DNA from 4 places in the Mesorhizobium sp. L103C131B0 genome. Region 1 is predicted to be linked to each of the others. Evidence: predicted binding sites of a transcription regulator. Region 1 holds the regulator's gene; each other region holds the start of a gene.
The links. Region 1 encodes LexA, which represses DNA repair genes until DNA is damaged. Its sites were predicted from a motif close to TGTTCNNNNTGTGTTCNG; they were not measured.
Positions count from the first base shown of each region.

Region 2: the regulator LexA is predicted to act here: its motif matches at 2,637-2,654, upstream of dinB (DNA polymerase IV).
Region 3: the regulator LexA is predicted to act here: its motif matches at 2,371-2,388, upstream of X730_RS147680 (putative DNA modification/repair radical SAM protein).
Region 4: the regulator LexA is predicted to act here: its motif matches at 3,387-3,404, upstream of recA (recombinase RecA).

Region 1 covers NZ_AYXC01000015.1:9,816-14,508, reverse strand. The annotation lists gene X730_RS143515 (ComEC/Rec2 family competence protein) at 1-831, shown strand, start outside; gene lexA (transcriptional repressor LexA) at 825-1,607, opposite strand; gene X730_RS143525 (GntR family transcriptional regulator) at 1,813-2,577, opposite strand; gene kynU (kynureninase) at 2,745-3,992, shown strand; gene kynA (tryptophan 2,3-dioxygenase) at 4,099-4,693, opposite strand, start outside.
Region 2 covers NZ_AYXC01000019.1:93,947-98,639, forward strand. The annotation lists gene X730_RS140335 (hypothetical protein) at 5-307, opposite strand; gene X730_RS140330 (hypothetical protein) at 468-797, shown strand; gene X730_RS140325 (hypothetical protein) at 1,198-1,419, opposite strand; gene X730_RS140320 (hypothetical protein) at 1,686-2,093, opposite strand; gene X730_RS140315 (hypothetical protein) at 2,246-2,482, opposite strand; gene dinB (DNA polymerase IV) at 2,716-3,957, shown strand; gene X730_RS1000000166665 (hypothetical protein) at 4,243-4,341, shown strand; gene X730_RS1000000166670 (hypothetical protein) at 4,401-4,499, shown strand; gene X730_RS140305 (hypothetical protein) at 4,691-4,693, opposite strand, start outside.
Region 3 covers NZ_AYXC01000009.1:160,151-164,843, forward strand. The annotation lists gene X730_RS147690 (aspartate aminotransferase family protein) at 1-849, shown strand, start outside; gene X730_RS147685 (glutamine synthetase family protein) at 885-2,270, shown strand; gene X730_RS147680 (putative DNA modification/repair radical SAM protein) at 2,390-3,625, shown strand; gene X730_RS147675 (UdgX family uracil-DNA binding protein) at 3,628-4,693, shown strand, end outside.
Region 4 covers NZ_AYXC01000005.1:82,959-87,651, reverse strand. The annotation lists gene X730_RS153235 (GFA family protein) at 1-286, opposite strand, end outside; gene X730_RS153240 (TfoX/Sxy family protein) at 370-693, shown strand; gene X730_RS153245 (N-acetyltransferase) at 719-1,213, shown strand; gene X730_RS153250 (pseudouridine-5'-phosphate glycosidase) at 1,248-2,165, opposite strand; gene X730_RS153255 (carbohydrate kinase family protein) at 2,236-3,180, opposite strand; gene recA (recombinase RecA) at 3,463-4,566, shown strand.

The sequences.
Region 1 (4,693 bases):
GTGCTCAGCGCACTGGCGATGCCGTTCGGCGCCGACGGGCCGTTCCTCTATGTGATGGGCAAAGGTCTGATGGCGATGATCGCTATATCGGCCTGGATTTCCGAGCGCTCCCCGGTCGACGCCGTCGGGCTGATCTCCATCCGCTCGGTGCTGTTAGTGGCGGTCGCCCTCGTCATCGCCACCATGGCCACCACCTGGCTCAGGTTGGCGGCCGTGCCTTTCGCGCTGGCCGGCCTGTTGACGGTGCCGCAGGTGCTTACGCCCGACGTGCTCATATCCGAGCATCTGGTGGCCATGCCGATCGGTGGCGGCGAACTCGCCCTCAACCGCGAACGCTCCAACGAATTCACCACGGACAATTGGAAACGGGCGCTGCGGGCCAAAACCATTATCCCACCTGAGATTTTCGAGGCAACAGATACGCGGTTCGATCTCGATCCGCTCGATCTGCCGCCCGGCTCGCCCTTCTATTGCACCGGCGATCTCTGTATCGCCCGGCACCCTTCCGGAGCCATTGTAGCGCTTGCGAAAGACCGCAAGACGGCGCGGCCGGCCTGTGCCTTCGCGAGCCTGATCGTCATCGATGACGCCACCGCCTACAATCCGTGCCGCGACCCGCTGGTGCTGGTCGTGACGAAGAAACAGCTGGCCCGCGACGGCAGCGCCGCCGTCTTCTTCGATCCGCAATCGGCAGCTGCAGCGCCAACCATCCGCTTCGCCGTCGACAAGCCGTATCGCCCCTGGCACGAGCAACGCCGCTTCTCCCGCGAAGCGCGCGGCCTGCCGCCTTACAACCAGCGTGAAAAGTACAAACCCAAGCCGGCTCAGTAGCGCCGGATCAATCCGACAAGCTTGCCCTGCACCTTCACCCTGTCCGGTCCAAAAATGCGGGTCTCGTAGGCCGGGTTGGCGGCTTCCAGGGCGATCGAGGCGCCCTTGCGGCGGAAGCGTTTCAGGGTCGCTTCCTCATCGTCGACCAACGCCACCACGATCTCGCCGGGGCTGGCTGTGTCGGCATTGCGGATGATGACCGTGTCGCCATCGAAAATGCCGGCCTCGATCATCGAATCGCCCTTGACCTCGAGCGCGTAGTGTTCGCCGCCCATGATCATATCGGGCGGCACCGAGATCGAATGGGTCTGATGCTGGATGGCGTCGATCGGCACGCCGGCGGCGATGCGTCCCATAACCGGGATTGAAATCGCGGAAACGGCATCGTCATTGCCGGCCGACATCGAACGCGACGGCGAGCCCGGCTTGATCTGGCGGCCGAGACCGCCTTGGCCCAACGCGCCTTGTCCTTGGCCGCCTTGCCCTTGGCCGGTTTGACCAAGACTGCCCTGAATGACGCTCGGCGAAAACTTCCTCGCCGCATTGAGGCCTGGTGCGATCGAGTCGGGCAGCCGCAGCACTTCCAGCGCGCGCGCCCGGTTCGGCAGCCGGCGAATGAAACCGCGCTCCTCAAGCGCCGTGATCAGGCGGTGGATGCCGGACTTGGAGGCGAGGTCGAGCGCTTCCTTCATCTCGTCGAAGGACGGCGGGATTCCGCTCTCCTTCAGGCGTTCATGGATGAACATCAGAAGCTCATGTTGTTTGCGCGTCAGCATCGCGGCCCCCAAGGGTTCTGAAACCAGAATCAGAAAAAACAAACCCAGAACAAACACTATCTGTTCCAGTTGTGTTCCGCAACCTTTTAAAGTTTAATGAATGTGTTGACGTTTTGTTCAGCGTAACGTTCGGCGCTGCGAGCGCCGCTCGTAGTCGTTGGCCGGCAACGGGGTGAAACGAAGACAAAGTGCCCTGCGTCGTCGGCTACGATCGCCGCTTCCTTTTCGGACGGGGCTGCGCAGCATCCGCGCCGGGTTCACTCTGGGCATAGACCTGCAGCGTGTAGCCGATGTGAGCGGTCATCAGAGTTTTCGCACGTTCGACGTCGCGATCGAGGGCCGCTTCCATCAGGGCGGTATGGTGTTCGATCGCCACGGCGTCGCGCAGGGCCGCCACGGCCTTCCGGTGGCCATCCGTGCGGCCGGCGGCGGCGCGCAGCGTCGGGGCCAGACCCAGAAAGCGGTGATGGCGATGCAATTGGTCGGAAATCGTCGCATTGAAGCGCAGCAGCCAGCTGGATGTCGCGGCACTGAGCAGCGCCGCATGGAAGGCATCGTGTTTTTCGTACCACGCGTCGACCGCATCATCCGATGGATCGTCGAGAACAGACCCGCACCGTGAGAGACGATAGTGGGCGGCAACGACCGCGTCTTCCCACTCACGGTCGCCCTCCTCGATCGATTCCACCAGCAGGGGCAGTTCGACCACCAGCCGCGCACGCGCCAAATCCTCGAGCTCCGCCCGAGAGACGGGAGCGACCGCAAACCCGCGGTTGCTGATGGCGGTCACAAGCCGTTCCGCCTCCAGCCGCGACAGCGCCTCGCGCAACGGCGTCCAGCCGATGCCGTAGGTGTTGCGCAGCGTGCTCAGCTTCAACGGCGCGGCAGGCGCCAGCCGGGTCGCAAGAATATCGCGCCTGAGCAGGCGATAGGCCGCTTCCGTCTTCGAGGTCTGCTCGTCATCCAGCATCGTGATCCATCAGACATAAACGCTCGGCGGATCATTATATATCAAAGCCTTTCAATGGGTGAATTATATATAATGTTTGACAGTTCAAGGGCGACCACTCAAGATCGCCGGCATGTTTGGGCGGCAGGCTCCGCCGCGCGCGTTTGTCCATGGAGGGGCGCCGGATCATGAGCACGACACCCGATCTCGCTACAATCGAAGCAATGGATGCCGCCGATCCGCTGCGCTCCATGCGCGAACGCTTTGTCTTGCCGCAAGGCGTGATTTATCTCGACGGCAATTCCCTGGGCGCCGCGTCAGCGGTCGTCTTCAGCGAACTGCAGCAGGCCGCCACGCAGGAATGGGCGCACGATCTCATTCGCGCCTGGAACACCGCCGGCTGGTTCAACATGCCGGTGGAACTCGGAGATCAGCTCGGGCGACTGATCGGCGCGGCTGATGGGCAGACGGTGGTCTGCGACACAACCTCGATCAACATCTACAAGCTGCTGCACGCAGCGCTCGGCATGCGGCCGGATCGGTCGGTCATCGTTGCCGAGGGCGACAGTTTCCCGACCGACCTCTACATGGCCGAAGGCGTCGCCTCGACCCGGCCGGGAACGCGGCTGCGGCTGGAGGGCGTCGACGCGGCCGCAATCGAGGAGCTGATCGACGACAGCGTTGCCGTCATCCTGGTCAACCACGTCAACTACAAATCCGGCCAGTTGCGCGACATGGCGGCGCTGACGCGCAAGGCACATGACGCCGGCGCGCTGATCATCTGGGATCTCTGCCACACGGCCGGCGCCTTGCCGGTCGAACTTGACCGTGCCAATGCCGATTTCGCCGTCGGCTGCACCTACAAATACCTCAATGGCGGCCCGGGCTCGCCAGCCTTCATCTACGCGGCCGAGCGCCACCATGACGATGCCCACCAGCCGCTCAGCGGCTGGTGGGGCCATGCGCGGCCCTTTGCCTTCGAGCAGGGCTTTGCCGTCGGCAGCGGCATTCGCCGCTTCCTGTGCGGAACGCAGCCGGTGCTGTCGATGCGGGCGCTCAAGGGCGCGCTCGATATCTGGAACGACGTCGATATGGCGGCGGTGCGCAGAAAAAGCATCGCGCTGACCGACCTGTTTATCCAGCTCGTCGAAGCCAGATGCGGCGCCTACGGGCTTGAACTGGAAAGTCCTCGCGACGGCAGCCAGCGCGGCAGCCAGGTGTCGTTCCTCCATCCGCATGGCTATCAGGTGATGCGCGCGCTGATCGAGCGCGGCGTGATCGGCGATTTCCGGGCGCCGTCGACCATCCGTTTCGGCTTCACGCCGCTCTATGTCGGATATGGCGATGTCTGGCAGGCGGTCGAAGTCCTGGAGGATATTCTGCGCACCGGCGCCTGGCAGGACGCCCGCTTCGCGGTGAAGACCGCGGTCACCTGAGGAACTAGAGCAATTTCAGGAAAAGTGTGAAGCGGTTTTCCGTCCGCAATTGCGTCAAATCAAAGAGCTAGAGCATTTCGCCGTTTACGTTAAACGGTGAAATGCTCTAGAGCCGGGTGCGGACCGTCCAGAGCTCCGGAAACAGCACAACCTCCAGCATTTTCTTCAGATAGGAGGCGCCTGAGGTGCCGCCCGTGCCGCGCTTCAAGCCGATGATGCGCTCGACCGTGGTGACGTGGTTGAAGCGCCAGCGGCGGAAGTAATCCTCGAAGTCGACCAGCTTCTCGGCCAGTTCGTAGAGCATCCAGTAGCGCTGCGGGTCGCGGTAGACGGTTTGCCAGGCAGCCAGCACGTCTTCGTTCTCGACGCGCGTCTCGCGCCAGTCCGTGCGCCCGGCATCGGCGCCGATGTCGAAGCCATTGCGCGCCAAAAGCAGAAGCGCCTCGTCGTACAGCGACGGCGTGGCCAGGATCGCTTCCAGCCTGTCCGTAAGATCGGGCCGGTGCTTGTGCGGCCCGAGCATGGCTAGGTTGCGGTTGCCGGCCATGAACTCGATAGCGCGGTACTGCCACGACTGGAAGCCCGAGGATTGGCCGAGCGCGTCGCGAAACTCGGTGTATTCGCTTGGCGTCATCATGCGCAGCACGTCCCAGGCATTGTTGAGCTGCTCGAAGATGCGCGCGACGCGAGACAGCATCTTG
Region 2 (4,693 bases), on a different contig from region 1:
AAGGTCATTGCTTCGGCGGCTGCGCAGGCACCTCGCCAGGCTTGATCACCGGCGTCTTGCCCTGGTCCGGCGGCGGCTGCGTCATACCCTGGTCACCGCTGGGCGGCGGCTGCAGCACGCCGCCGCAGGGACCGAGCGTGCTGGTCGATTCGCCACCGCCATTGGCGACCGGCGGCTTCTGAGCATCGTCCTGAGGCTGCGCCTGGCAAGGCGCGGGAGGGCCGTTCCGGTCGCCATTGTCCTGCGCAGCCGCCGGGTCGGCCAGCGCCAAGAGCAGCACGCATGGGATGAGGGGGAAAGTCTTCATGGTCCAGCTCCTCTGGATTCATCTCCTTGGCAAAGCAGACTAGTCCTTGGCAAAGCAGACTGGCGGCAATTGGTTCCACGGAGATGGAGTGGTTGCCGGAACCTGACAGCCGGAAGTGAGTTCCACCTTCTCGACGCAAAGCCGCCCAGAGGAGGCAATCATGGAAGAACGAAACAGAAAACCCAATGACGAGGTCGAGGCGCCACCGAGCAAAAACGATGCCCGCGACAGGATCGCCAATGACGAAGTGGAAGCGCCGAAACCGCGCCGGCAGGATTGGGATGCGCTGCGTGGCGCAACGGTCCTGCCCGACGGAGCAGATGAGGAAAGCCTGCCGGACACCACCGGTGTCGAGAAGGAAGGCAAATTGCCCGAGGAGGATGACGACAACCCCTACCAGGACAGTGACGATGCCTTGCCCGACGACGCCGAGGAAGCCGCCATTGGTCACGACCTGGCGAGGCGCGGCGGCCCGTTCGACGAGGTGTAAGGGCAGCGACCGCGGACTTTCGAGAGGTTTCCCGGCACGTCCACGCCGTCACCAGTTGGACCAAGGATGAGCTGAAGGCGATGCCGGAGCATCGCGATTGATATTTCGAAGGATCCGGTCGGATCCTTCGTTTAAGGCGCCTCGGCGGTTTGGTTAAATTTAGCCCTTGTGGTCAAGGACTGGACGGCGACGGCGACACACCTTCGACAGCCGCGAGGCAGCCGAGAGCACGAACGCGAAGTCCAATGTTCCAAGCGCCGTTGAGGCCGCTCGCCTGAAATCTTCAAGTGCGCAAGAGATCGTCCGCCGCGGCGGGCGGTGCGCACACTCTCCAGTATCGCAGACGACCGGCGAAACGGGCCATCGACCGCCGGCACTTAGTGCCGACGGGCGCATGGCTTCAATTCGACGCGGGATCGCCGAGCGCCTCGGTGACGAAGGACGCCGCGATCAAGTCGTCGGCGTCGAGGCGTAGGGAGCCTTCGACACCCCCCATGATGGCAGCGACCTTCTGGAAGGTCTGCATCTCGTGTTCAGTAACGCTGGCGTCTCGCATCCTGGCTTTCAGATCGGCGATGCGTCGGCCCAGTGAGGCCGACGTTCCGATTTCTCTGTTCGACATGGTGTCCTGCTCCTCCCCCAACCCATGCTGTGGACGTACTCAAGTCTGCCTATATATAAGGCAGCGCGAATACAGTCGCCGCAACGCGCGATATCTGGGAAGGTTCCGGCGCCAAATAGTCACGAAATAATACGTGGTGGGACTCGGGTATGTTAAGCGCCGACGCGGCGATAGACACCGCAGCCAGCGGCTGCGGACATCGGCCTGGCCAACCCGTGTCGCGGGTCGCGAACGCGGGTCGGACTTTGATCGCCGCGCGCGAAAAGTCAGCGAGAGGCCGGAACCACGCCGGACACCGAGCGCGCCGTTTCGGGCGAAAACACCACGAAAGCAAAAACCAGAACGGCAGCGGCGATAATGAGCGAGCCGCCGGCGACGATCGGTTCAAGCGCCGGGTTTCCCTGCAGCATCACGTACAGCGCCGGCAGCATGATCACCAAGCCGAGAGTGTAGAGCCCGTAGTGGATCATGGCGACGCGACGCGCCGCCTTTTGCGGATTGAGCGCGTAGTAGCCGCCGAAGATGGCGCTCGTCACCCAACCGAGCAGATTGATATGCGCGTGCGCCGGAAAAGCGGCGTGGTCGCCCGAGATCGCCATCTGCAGGCCGGCCGCAATCCCCAACATCAGGAACAAGATGGCAGTTTTGAAAAAGAGTTCCGAAACCCTCGGCATGTCATTTCTCCCCCTATGCGGTCTGCGACCGCTTGCGTCCTGGAGAATACACCACGCGCAGAAATTTTCCACGCCCCGCTTATGGGCCATGCCTGCACAGCTTTTTGCACGCTGTTCGACTCTTCTGGCTGCCACAACCCGGCGCCGCCCCGCTACGGCGTCAGCAAGATGTCGGCGCCCGCTCGCTCGTCAAACACCACCGCGCAGCCGCGCCCCAGCGCCACTGCCGACAGCGCGTTGGCCACCGTCTCGTCCGGCGATACGAAATCACCGGTCAGCACTCGCAACTCCTCCACCGCCCTGGCCATTGACACGCAGTGCCCGGCAACGCGATCGCTCGTGCAGGCGTCAACGACGCTGACAAGGTCGATCATCTCGAACTGGCCCATACCGGCCTCCACAAAAACAGCGTCCCGTCGCGGATATGAACGCCGAGGCGAGAGACAATGTTCCGCAGGTCCGATGCCCAGGCGGAGCACTCGACAGCCCGACCTGGAACGGGCCGGCCAGCGACAACGGCTTCGCTTGACAATAGGCCCTGTTTGTTCTCTATTTGTTCGGCAAAAACGCCTCTCACAACAGACGCGGCTAATGCTGCAACGCCGCAAAGGGAACGGTCAGGATGGAGCCCACCATCCTGCATGCGGATCTCGACGCCTTCTACGCCTCGGTCGAGCAGTTGCTCGACCCGGCGCTCAGGGGCAAGCCGATCGCCGTCGGCGGCGGCGTCGTGCTTGCCGCTTCCTACGAAGCCAGGGCTTTCGGCGTGCGTGGCGGCATGCCCGGACGACGCGCGCGCGAGCTTTGCCCCGGACTGATCTTCGTCGGCGGCCATTTCGCCGACTATCAGCGGCTGGGCGACGCCGCCATCAAGGTGCTCGACGATTTCACGCCGCTGGTCGAGCGGATTTCCATCGATGAAGCCTTTGCCGACGTCGCCGGCTGCACGCATCTGTTCGGGCCGCCGGCCGAGATCGCCGCCACGGTGCGTCGGCGCGTCCGGGCAGATCTCGGCCTGCCGATCTCGATCGGCGTGGCGCGCACCAAGCATCTGGCCAAGATCGCCTCGCAGGTGGCCAAGCCCGACGGCCTGGTGGTGGTCGATCCGAACACCGAACTTGCCTTCCTGCATGATCTGCCGGTCGGCCTGATGTGGGGCGTCGGCCCGGCGACCAAGGCGCGGCTGGCCGAGATCGGCATCGAGACCATCGGCCAGTTGGCAAAGACGCATAGCGGGGCGCTGCGAAGGTTGCTCGGGCCCGCCACCGGCGAAAAGCTGGCGTCGCTGGCATGGAACCGCGACTCGCGAAAGCTCGAAACCCACAGGCGGTCGCATTCCGCCGGCGCGCAGTCGGCGCTTGGCAGACGGCCGGCCGAGGCGCGTATCTTCGGACCCGTCCTGCTGCATCTGGCAGACCGGGTCGCCAGCCGGCTCAGGGCGAAATCACGGCCCGGGCGCACGGTGACGGTGCGCGTGCGTTTCGCCGATCTGCACGCGGTCACACGCTCGCTGACGCTCGAGCAACCGATTTCGGCAACCGCGATGCTGGCCGAAATCGCCGGGGAGCTGGTGCGCGGCGTGCTGGCCGCCAACCCTCGGGAGAAGACCATCTCGCTGCTGGCGATCTCGGTGTCGCAGCTGGAAGAAAGTGCCGAGCTGCAGTTGGAGCTGCCGCTCGGGCTTGCCGATGAAAAGCAGCGACCCGGCAGCAGGCAAGGCCTGGCGCGCTTTGGCGCCGACCGCGCCATCGACAAGATCCGCCAGCGCTTTGGCAGAGAGGCTGTCGGCTATGGCGCCGTGGCGCTGGAAGCCCGGCGCTCGGTTCCCGATGCCTTCCGCGAACTGGCGGAAAAGGAACTGTGAGTGCGGCGCGACGGCAAGGCCAATGTTTAGGCTGGGCCAGTCCGCGCTGCATTGCCGCTCTGTTTGAGCAGGCCGACCAACCAGGCCAGACCCGCCGCAGTTTCGGACATTTTTCGCACCGCAACCCGGCCACGCCATGCACGCCCAAGAACAACGCTTTGTCGATGAAGGTGGACTTGCAGTTAGCGCATCGGCGCCAAGAAAAACCGGGATGGGACAGCGAGGCCGCGAAGGTTGACAGTGCCGATCCGTCTGGCATTATCGCGTAAGCTTGGAGGATTCACTATGAGGAAAACCTATTCGAAGCCTGTTCTGGTCAAAAAAGGCAAGCTTTCGCAGGTAACGGCGCTCGCCAATGGAGCGGGTTCCGGCCCGATCGAGTGAGGTCGTTGAGTCGGACTGTCGCCTGATCTGGCGGCCTCGCCTGACACTGGAGATGCGGCATGAAGAAGACCTATTCGAAGCCGGTGCTGGTCAAGAAGGGCAAGCTCTCGCAGGTTACAGCCGACAATGGTAACGGCTCCGGGCCGGTCGCAGTCTAGCAGCCGATTATCCGACGCCTCGTGCCGTCTGGCCGGGAACAGGGCTTTGGGTGCCCGACGTGGAGAGTGGAAAATGAAGAAAACCTATCTGAAACCGGTGCTGGTCAAAAAAGGCAAGCTCTCGCAGGTCACCGCGAACGGTGCTTCCAATCCGCGATAAACCCTTTCACCCCGATTAATCGCGACACGCTTCA
Region 3 (4,693 bases), on a different contig from region 1:
GAGACGATGGTCCGGCTGGTCGACGGCAAAGCTGTCAACCGGCCGGGCCTGGCGGGCGAATTCCGCGACCTGACCAGGACGGCGAAGGTCATCGAATTCAACGATGTTGCTGCACTGGAAGCGGCGCTCGCCGACCGCGATGTCGCCTGCGTCATCGCCGAGCCGGTGCTGACAAATTCCTGCATGGTGCTGCCCGATCCGGGTTTTCACGACGCCTTGCGCAAACTGACGCGCGCGGCCGGAACGCTGCTGCTGATCGACGAGACCCACACCATCTCGACCGGCCCAGGGGGCTACACCAGAAAATTCGGGCTGCAGCCCGACCTTTTCGTGCTGGGCAAGCCGATCGCCGGTGGCGTGCCGGCAAGCGTGTGGGGCATGAGCGACGAGGTCGCCTCGCGCTATGCCGACTACAACCGAACCAAGGAGCCGGGCTATTCCGGCATGGGCACGACGCTGTCGGCGAACCCGCTGCAGTTCGCAGCCATGCGCGCAACGCTCGAAGAGGTGATGACGCAGGAGAATTATGCCCGGATGGATCGCCTCGCCCTGCGGCTCGATGCCGGGCTGACCGGCGTCATCGATCGCTACAATCTGCCCTGGCATGTCGCCCGCGTCGGCGCCCGCGTCGAGTTCATCTGCGCCCCTGGCCCGCTCAGGAACGGCGCCGAAGCCGAGACTGCCCATGCGCCGGAGCTTGAGGCGGCTATCCATGTCGCGCTGGTCAACCAGGGCGTGCTGATCGCGCCCTTTCACAACATGATGCTGATCTCACCGGCCACCACCGGCGCCCAGGTCAACCGGCTGATCACCGCCTTCGCCACGGTTGCGGCAAGGCTGACGGCATGAGACAAGCTGCCAAGCCAAACTCGAGTACACTAATCATGACTTCACCTTCGGGCTCGACGCCCGCCGAGGCGCAAGCCTTTCTCGACGCCCATCCCGAAATCGAAGCCTTCGATATCGTCTTGACCGACGCCAACGGGGTCGGCCGCGGCAAGATCGTGCGCCGGCATGAGCTGAAAAGCATCTTCGAGGGCGGCCGCCACATGCCGATCTCGATCCTCGGCCTCGACATCACCGGCGAGGATGTGCACGAAACCGGGCTGATCTGGACGACTGGAGACGGCGATCTCAGGGCATGGCCGATCCCCGGCACGCTGGTGCCGCTTTACGGCACGAACCCGCCGCGCGGCCAGTTGCTGATGGCGATGTACCATCTCGAGGGACAGCCTATGTCGTCGGACCCACGGCTGGCGCTGGCCAGGCAGGTCGACATCTTGGCGGCCAAGGGCCTCTATCCCGCCGGCGCCTTCGAACTCGAATTTTTCCTGCTTGCCAATGAGCGTGACGCCGACGGCAAGGTAAAGCCGGCGGACGCCGTGCTCGACGGCCGCCGCTCGGCCAAGACGGAAGTCTATTCCGTCGACCATCTGCACGGCATGGAGCCGCTGTTTTCCGACATCTATGCCGCGGCCAAGGCGCAAGGCATTCCGGCCGAAACGGTGATTTCCGAATACGCGCCCGGCCAGTACGAGCTGACGCTGAACTATCGCAAGGATGTCATGCGGGCGGCCGACGACCTCGTCATGTTGAAGCGGCTGGTGCGGGCGCAGGCGCGCCGCCATGGTGTCACCGCCTGCTTCATGGCCAAGCCGATCGAAAAATACGCCGGCTCCGGCATGCATTTCCATGTTTCGTTGCAGGACAAGAACGGCCGCAACGTTTTTGCCGAGGCTGGCGGCGAAAGCTGGTCGCTGCCGCTGCTGCAGGGGCTCGGCGGGCTGATCCAGACCATGGCCGAATCGATGCTGGTGTTTGCGCCGCACGCCAATTCCTGGCGGCGCTTCGTCTCGCAGTCCTATGCGCCGGTGGCGCCGACCTGGGGCGTCAACAACCGTTCGGTGGCGCTGCGCATCCCGGCGGGCGACGCCAAGAACCGGCGCATCGAGCACCGGCCGTCGGGTGTCGACGCCAATCCCTACCTGATCGCGGCAACGGTGCTGGCCGGCATCATCAAGGGTCTGGATGAAGGCCTCGACCCCGGCCCCGAAACCACTGGGAATGGCTATGAAGCCGCCATCACGCGCACGACCATGCCGGTCGACTGGCGCGCTGCGATCGAGGCGGCGCGGGCATCGAGCTTCCTGAAAGAAGCGCTTGGCGAGGATCTGCATCGCACCTTCGTGGCGATCAAGCAGTCGGAGTATCTGCGCGTCGCCCGCACCGTCAGCGAGCTAGATTACCACCTCTACCTCCACGAGGTCTGAGAGACCGCCTGGAACTCGGGCAGTCGTCCTGCTAGCCCGACGATCAGGCGGCGATTACTTTTTCGCCGCCTGCATCAAATGAGGTGGCGCTGCAGCCTTCAAGAACATATCATGAACGGATGAGCGCACCCACCGTCCGTGAAAAGCTGGCAATCCTGTCTGACGCCGCCAAATACGATGCTTCTTGCGCCTCGTCCGGCTCGGCGAAGAAGGATTCGCTCCAATCCGGCGGTATCGGCTCCACAGAAGGCATGGGCATCTGCCATTCCTACGCGCCGGATGGCCGCTGCATTTCGCTCCTGAAAATCCTGCTGACCAATTTCTGCATTTACGATTGCAGCTACTGCATCAACCGCTCGTCATCGAATGTGCGCCGCGCCCGCTTCAGCATCGACGAGGTGGTGAAGCTGACCATGGATTTCTACCGGCGCAACTACATCGAGGGCCTCTTCCTGTCCTCAGGAGTCATCCGCTCCCCGGACGAGACCATGGCCGAAATGGTGGAAGTGGCGCGGCGGCTGCGGCTGGACGAAAAATTCTCCGGCTATATTCATCTGAAGACCATTCCGGAAAGCTCGGCCGAACTGGTCGAGCAGGCCGGGCTCTACGCCGATCGGCTGTCTATCAACGTCGAACTGCCGACCGATGAGGGCGTCAAGAAACTGGCGCCGGAGAAGAAGCCGGAAACGATCCGGCTTTCCATGGCGAACCTGCGCCGGAAGATGGAGGAAAAAGCCGAGCCGACGCTGAGGACCAAGAAGCGCGAACGCTTTGCGCCCGGAGGTCAGTCGACGCAGATGATTGTCGGCGCCGACAAAACATCCGACGACGGCATTTTGCACACCAGCGCGCGGCTCTATGGCAGCTATCACCTGCGGCGCGTCTATTATTCCGCCTTCAGCCCAATCCCGGATTCGTCATCGTCGCTGCCGCTGCAAAAACCGCCGCTGATGCGCGAGCACCGGCTCTATCAGGCCGACTGGCTGATGCGTTTCTACGGCTTTTCGCAGCCGGAAATCCTCGCCGGCAGCAGCGACGGCATGCTCGATCTCGCCATTGACCCCAAGCTCGCCTGGGCTTTGCGCAATCGGGCGAGGTTTCCCGTCGACATCAACCGCGCCGACCGCGAAGCGCTGCTGCGGGTTCCGGGTCTGGGCACCAAGGTGGTGGCGAAGATCCTTGAAACCCGCCGCCACCGACGCATGCGGCTGGAAGATGTCGGACGGATCTGCCATTCGATCGCCAAGCTGAGGCCCTTCATCATCGCCGAAGGCTGGTCGCCGGGCGGACTCACCGACAAGACAGGCCTGCGCGACACGATCGTAAAGTCCTGCGAACAACTGTCGCTGTTTTGACCATGCAGCCGGCTCAGCTCGACCTTGCCCGATACACTGTCCGGCTAGCGAGCCAGACCGATTTCGCCGGTTGGCGCGATGCGGCACGGCGTCTGGCGCTGAATGAGGTCCGACCTGAGGATATTAGTTGGGGTGTCGGGTCCGACGCCAATGATCCTCAAGATGCCTTGCCGGCGGTGCCAGAGGGCGCGCAGCTTACCGTCCCGCGCGAGTTCATCGCCCATGCCGAAACCGCCTTCTGCCACTCCGACCCCGGCCGGTTTGCCTTTCTCTACTGGATGCTTTGGCGCCTGCGCACCGAGCCGAAACTGCTGGCGATCGCATCCGATCCCGACACCAGGCGGCTCGAAGCCATGGAAAAGGCGGTGCGGCGCGACAGCCATAAGATGCATGCCTTCGTACGCTTCCGGAAGATCGGCGACGGCGAGAACGAGCGCTACGTCGCCTGGTTCGAGCCGGAGCATTTCATTGTCGAGCGCAACGCGGATTTCTTCGTCCGGCGGTTCACCGGCATGCGCTGGACCATCCTGACGCCCTATGCCTCCGCCGACTGGAACGGCGAAAGGCTGGCGATCGGGCCGGGTGCGGCCAAGGGCGATGCACCCGATCAGGACGACACCGAGGCGTTGTGGCTGACCTATTTCGAAAACATCTTCAACTCGGCGCGGCTCAAGGTGAAGGCGATGCAGAAGGAGATGCCGAAGAAATATTGGCGGAACCTTCCCGAGGCCTCGCTCATTCCAGATCTGATCGCAGGAGCGGACGAGGCCGCCAGGGATATGATTGCCAGACTGCCGACAACGCCGGCGCCGCACCACGCCAAGCTGCAGGCAAGACATTGGCCGAAGCCCGAGCCGGCCGAGGCGCCGGATGAAGACGATGCCAAGACGATTTCCGATTTGCGCGAGGCTGCAAAGGGTTGTCGTCGCTGCCCGCTCTGGCGCGACGCGACACAGACCGTGTTCGGCGAGGGGCCGGATGACGCCAAAGTGGTCTTCGTCGGCGAACAACCTGGCGATCAGGAAGATCTCGCCGGCAAACCTTTTGTCGGGCCAGCGGGCAAAGTGT
Region 4 (4,693 bases), on a different contig from region 1:
GCCAGAGCGCCGAACCGCACTTCTTGCAGAAATTGCGCTCGCCCGTCGAAATCTCACACTTTGGATGCTCGTCGTCCGCGATCTCTGCCTGGTAGACGCCGAGATTGCGCTTGCCCTTGATTTTCAGCGTCTTGTAATCGGCGCCGAGATTGATGGCGAAGCCGCCGCCGCCCTGCTGCTTGCGGCAGATCGAGCAGTAGCACAGCATGAACGGCACCGGCGTGTTGCTCTCCACCTCGAAATGGACGGCATCGCAGCGGCAGGATCCCTTGAGCAGCAGCGGCATGACAAAACTCCGACGGATGGCTCTCAACTTGCCAGCATGGTTTTTGGTTGCAGCCATGGCAAGCCCGGTGACATGATTGCGGCATGGACAATGAACGCATCGAAGAGCTGTTCGAAGGCCTCGGCCCGGTCAGTATCCGAAAACTGTTCGGCGGCAAGGGTATCTATTTCGACGGCGTCATCGTCGCCATCGTGCTGCGCGGCGAATTGCTGCTCAAGGCTGACGAGCAAAGCGCGCCCGATTTCGAAGCCGCCGGCTGCAAGCAATGGACCTATACCGGCACCCGCCACGGCAAGCTGGTTGCGATGCCGTACTGGAGCATTCCCGACGACGCGTTTGATGACCCTGACGAGATGAGGGTGTGGGCGCGCCGGGCGTATGAGGCGGGACGCCGGGCGGGGAAGTAGTAACCCTGGGGCATTTCTCATGGCTATGTTCATCAGACCAGAGCGACCTGACGATAAGCAGACCATTCACGACCTGACCATCGCGGCTTTCGAACCCACGCCGTTCAGCGATGGTTCGGAGGCTCCGATCATTACCAAGTTGCGGAATGATGGTGATCTGACGGTTTCGCTTGTTGCCGTCAGAGGTGGAGACATCGTGGGGCACGTAGCCTTCTCGCCAGTTACGGTTGGAGTTGAAAGCGACGGATGGTACGGGCTTGGTCCGGTATCTGTGTGGCCGGATAAGCAGCGGCAAGGCATCGGAAGTGCATTGATCAACGAGGGGCTTGCGATCCTCAAGACGAACGGAGCAAAAGGCTGCGTCTTGATCGGTGATCCAGCCTATTACGGGCGCTTCGGCTTCAGAAGCGACGGCAATTTGAGCTATCAAGAACTGCCCGCGCAATATGTGCAATCACTCCCCTTCCAGAGCGAGCCCGCGACCGGGCAGCTGAAATTCAGCCCTGCATTCGACCGGTAGGACAGATTCAAAGCCGAGGCGATTGGTTTTGACCCTACAGCGCCGTCGCAATCCTCGCCGCCAGCCGCGCATTGTTCTCGACCAGCGCGATGTTGGTCTTCAAGCTCCGGCCGCCGGTCAGTTCGAGGATTTTGCCCAACAGGAAGGGCGTCACCGCCTTACCGGTCACATTCTGCACTTCCGCCGCCGTCTGCGCGGCCTCGATATAGCCGGCCATCTCGTCGGCCGGGATTTCATCGTCCTGCGGCACCGGGTTGGCGATCAGCATGCCGCCGACCAGGCCAAGTGCCGCCCTGGTCTTGTAGAAATGCGCGATCTCTTCCGGTCTGTGCAGGGTCAGCGGCGCGCGGAACGGCGAATGCCGCGACCAGAAGGCCGGCATCGTCTCGCAGCCATGGCCAATCACCGGCACGCCGCACGTCTCCAGCACTTCCAGCGTCTTTTCGATGTCGAGGATCGCCTTGGCGCCGGCCGAGACGACGATGACCGGCGTGCGCGCCAACTCGTCGAGATCGGCCGAGATGTCGAAGCTCTTTTCCGCGCCCTTGTGGACGCCGCCAATGCCGCCGGTGGCGAACACCTTTATCCCGACCATGTCAGCGGCGATCATGGTGGCGGCGACCGTGGTGCCGCCGGTGCGGCCTTGCGCCACCGCAAAGCCGAGATCGGCGCGCGACAGCTTCATGGCGTCGCCGGTCATCGCCAGCGACTCGCGCTCGCCGTCGGAAAGCCCGATCTTGATGCGGCCGGCGACCACGGCGATCGTCGCTGGCACCGCGCCATTGTCCAGGATTATCTTTTCGACATTGGCGGCCATGGCGCCATTGTCGGGGTAAGGCATGCCATGGGTGATGATGGTGCTTTCCAGGGCCACGACGGGGCGGCCAGCGGCGAGCGCCTCGGCCACGGGCGCGTGGAGGTCGATGAAGGGGCGGGCGCTTTGCGGTGTCATGATGGTCTCCGATCCGGAGATCCGCGCGTCCGCTTGGACGTGGCGCTCCGGCAATGGCAATTGGCCGCCCTCATGCCATTTCCTGCGCGTCGGGCACAAGAGCCAGTGCCTCGGTGAAGGTCGCGGCGGTGAAGGCCGGCACGGCATCCGAACTTTCGATGGCGAGCGTCGCCGCGGCAACGCCTTCGCGGAGGGCCTGGCGCAATGCCAGGCCGCGCAGCAGGGCAGCGATGGTGGCGCCGGCCAGCGCGTCGCCGGCGCCGGTGACGTCGGCGACTTTTCTCGGCGCCGGCGGCAGGATAGAGAAGGCGCCGGCTTCGTCGAATCCCAGCACCGGGCCGTCGCCCGCCGTCACCACGCCACTGGTGAGGCCGCTGCAGCGCAGTCCGTCGACGGTCTCGCGCTCGGTGGCATTGGCATCGACGCCGGCCAGCACCATGGCCTCGCGCCGGTTCATGAAGACCTGCGCGAGTTCCTTCAGCACCGGTATCAGCCGCACCACCTTGGCCGGCGAAATGGCGATGGCGAACACCGGCTTGCCGGCGGCGAGCCCCACCAGCCGCTCCAGCGCCGTTGATGGCAGATTGGCGTCGCAGAGCACCGCATCGGCCTCGGCGACCACCTCGCGCACCTTGGAGCGGCGGATCTGCTTGGGGAACGCCAAATCGTAGAGCGCCATATCGGCAAAGCCGGTGATCAGCTCGCCGTCGCGATCGATCAGCGCCGTGTAGCTCGGCGTCGTGCGGTCGAGGAAAACCGCCGACAGGTCGGCAATGCCGGAGTCGGCGATGGCGCGCGCAACCGTCTCGGCCGAGGCATCGCCGCCGCGCACCGACAAAAGCGAGGCCGAGACGCCGCGCCGCACCAGGCTGCGCAGCGCGTTGAAGACGCCGCCGCCGACATCCTCGCGCATCGTGCCGGGGTTGGACGCCGCGGGCACGTACGTGCCCGACACCTGGCCGCGGCGATCGATATGGGCGCCGCCCACCGCCAGTATCTTTGCTGATTTCACCATAACGGCGATATGACCTTTGTTATTCGAGCCGCACAAGCGCTACGCTGTGCGGCGGAGCTTCGCAGGCAAGCCGGCGATTCGGCCGATCGAAACAGCCGGCGCGTCTGGCCCAATGGTGGATACATCCGGAAACGAAACCATGAGACAAAAAAAGAACAAATCCGGATAAAGGTTGCTTTTCAGATATTTGACCCCTCTTGCCAAACGAGAACAAAAGTAGTACAAAATGGGCAGGGATTACGGATTGTCCGGCCTTCATTGACGACCAAGGGGTGATGTATCATGGCTCAGAATTCTTTGCGGCTTGTAGAGGACAAAGCGGTGGACAAATCAAAGGCTCTGGACGCGGCGCTGTCGCAAATCGAGCGCGCCTTCGGCAAGGGCTCGATCATGCGGCTTGGCGCCAACGAGCAGGTCGTCGAGATCGAAACCGTGCCGACCGGATCGCTGGGCCTCGACATCGCGCTTGGCGTCGGCGGCCTGCCGCGCGGCCGCATCGTCGAGATCTACGGGCCGGAAAGCTCGGGCAAGACGACGCTGGCGCTGCACACGGTGGCGGAAGCCCAGAAGAAGGGCGGCATCTGTGCCTTCGTCGATGCCGAGCACGCGCTCGACCCGGTCTATGCCCGCAAGCTCGGCGTCGACCTCGAAAACCTGCTGATCTCGCAGCCCGACACCGGCGAGCAGGCGCTGGAAATCTGCGACACGCTGGTGCGTTCCGGCGCCATCGACGTTCTGGTGGTCGATTCGGTGGCGGCGCTGACGCCGCGCGCCGAAATCGAAGGCGAGATGGGCGATTCTCTGCCCGGTCTTCAGGCGCGTCTGATGAGCCAGGCGCTGCGCAAGCTGACCGCCTCGATCTCGCGCTCCAACACCATGGTCATCTTCATCAACCAGATCCGCATGAAGATCGGCGTCATGTTCGGTTCGCCCGAAACCACGACCGGCGGCAACGCGCTGAAATTCTACGCTTCGGTGCGCCTCGACATCCGCCGCATCGGCTCGGTCAAGGACCGCGACGAGGTCGTCGGCAACCAGACCCGCGTCAAGGTCGTCAAGAACAAGCTGGCGCCGCCCTTCAAGGTGGTCGAGTTCGACATCATGTATGGCGAGGGCGTGTCCAAGACCGGCGAACTGGTCGATCTCGGCGTCAAGGCCGGCGTGGTCGAGAAGTCGGGCGCCTGGTTCTCCTACAATTCGCAGCGTCTCGGCCAGGGTCGCGAAAACGCCAAACTGTTCCTGCGCGACAATCCCGACACGGCGCGCGAGATCGAACTGGCACTGCGGCAGAATGCCGGGCTGATTGCCGAGAAGTTTCTCGAAAATGGCGGCCCCGAGCGCGGCGAAAGCGACGACGGCTTCGAGGAAGAATCCGGCGCCATGTAGGGCACGGCCAGAGTTCGGCCATAAATCCAGTCCATTATCCGATGCTTAAGTAACCGAGTTCTTTAGTATTGCGTTTCAAACCGCCGGCCTTCGCGCCGGCGGTTTTCGTTTTTGGGCAGCGTGAAGC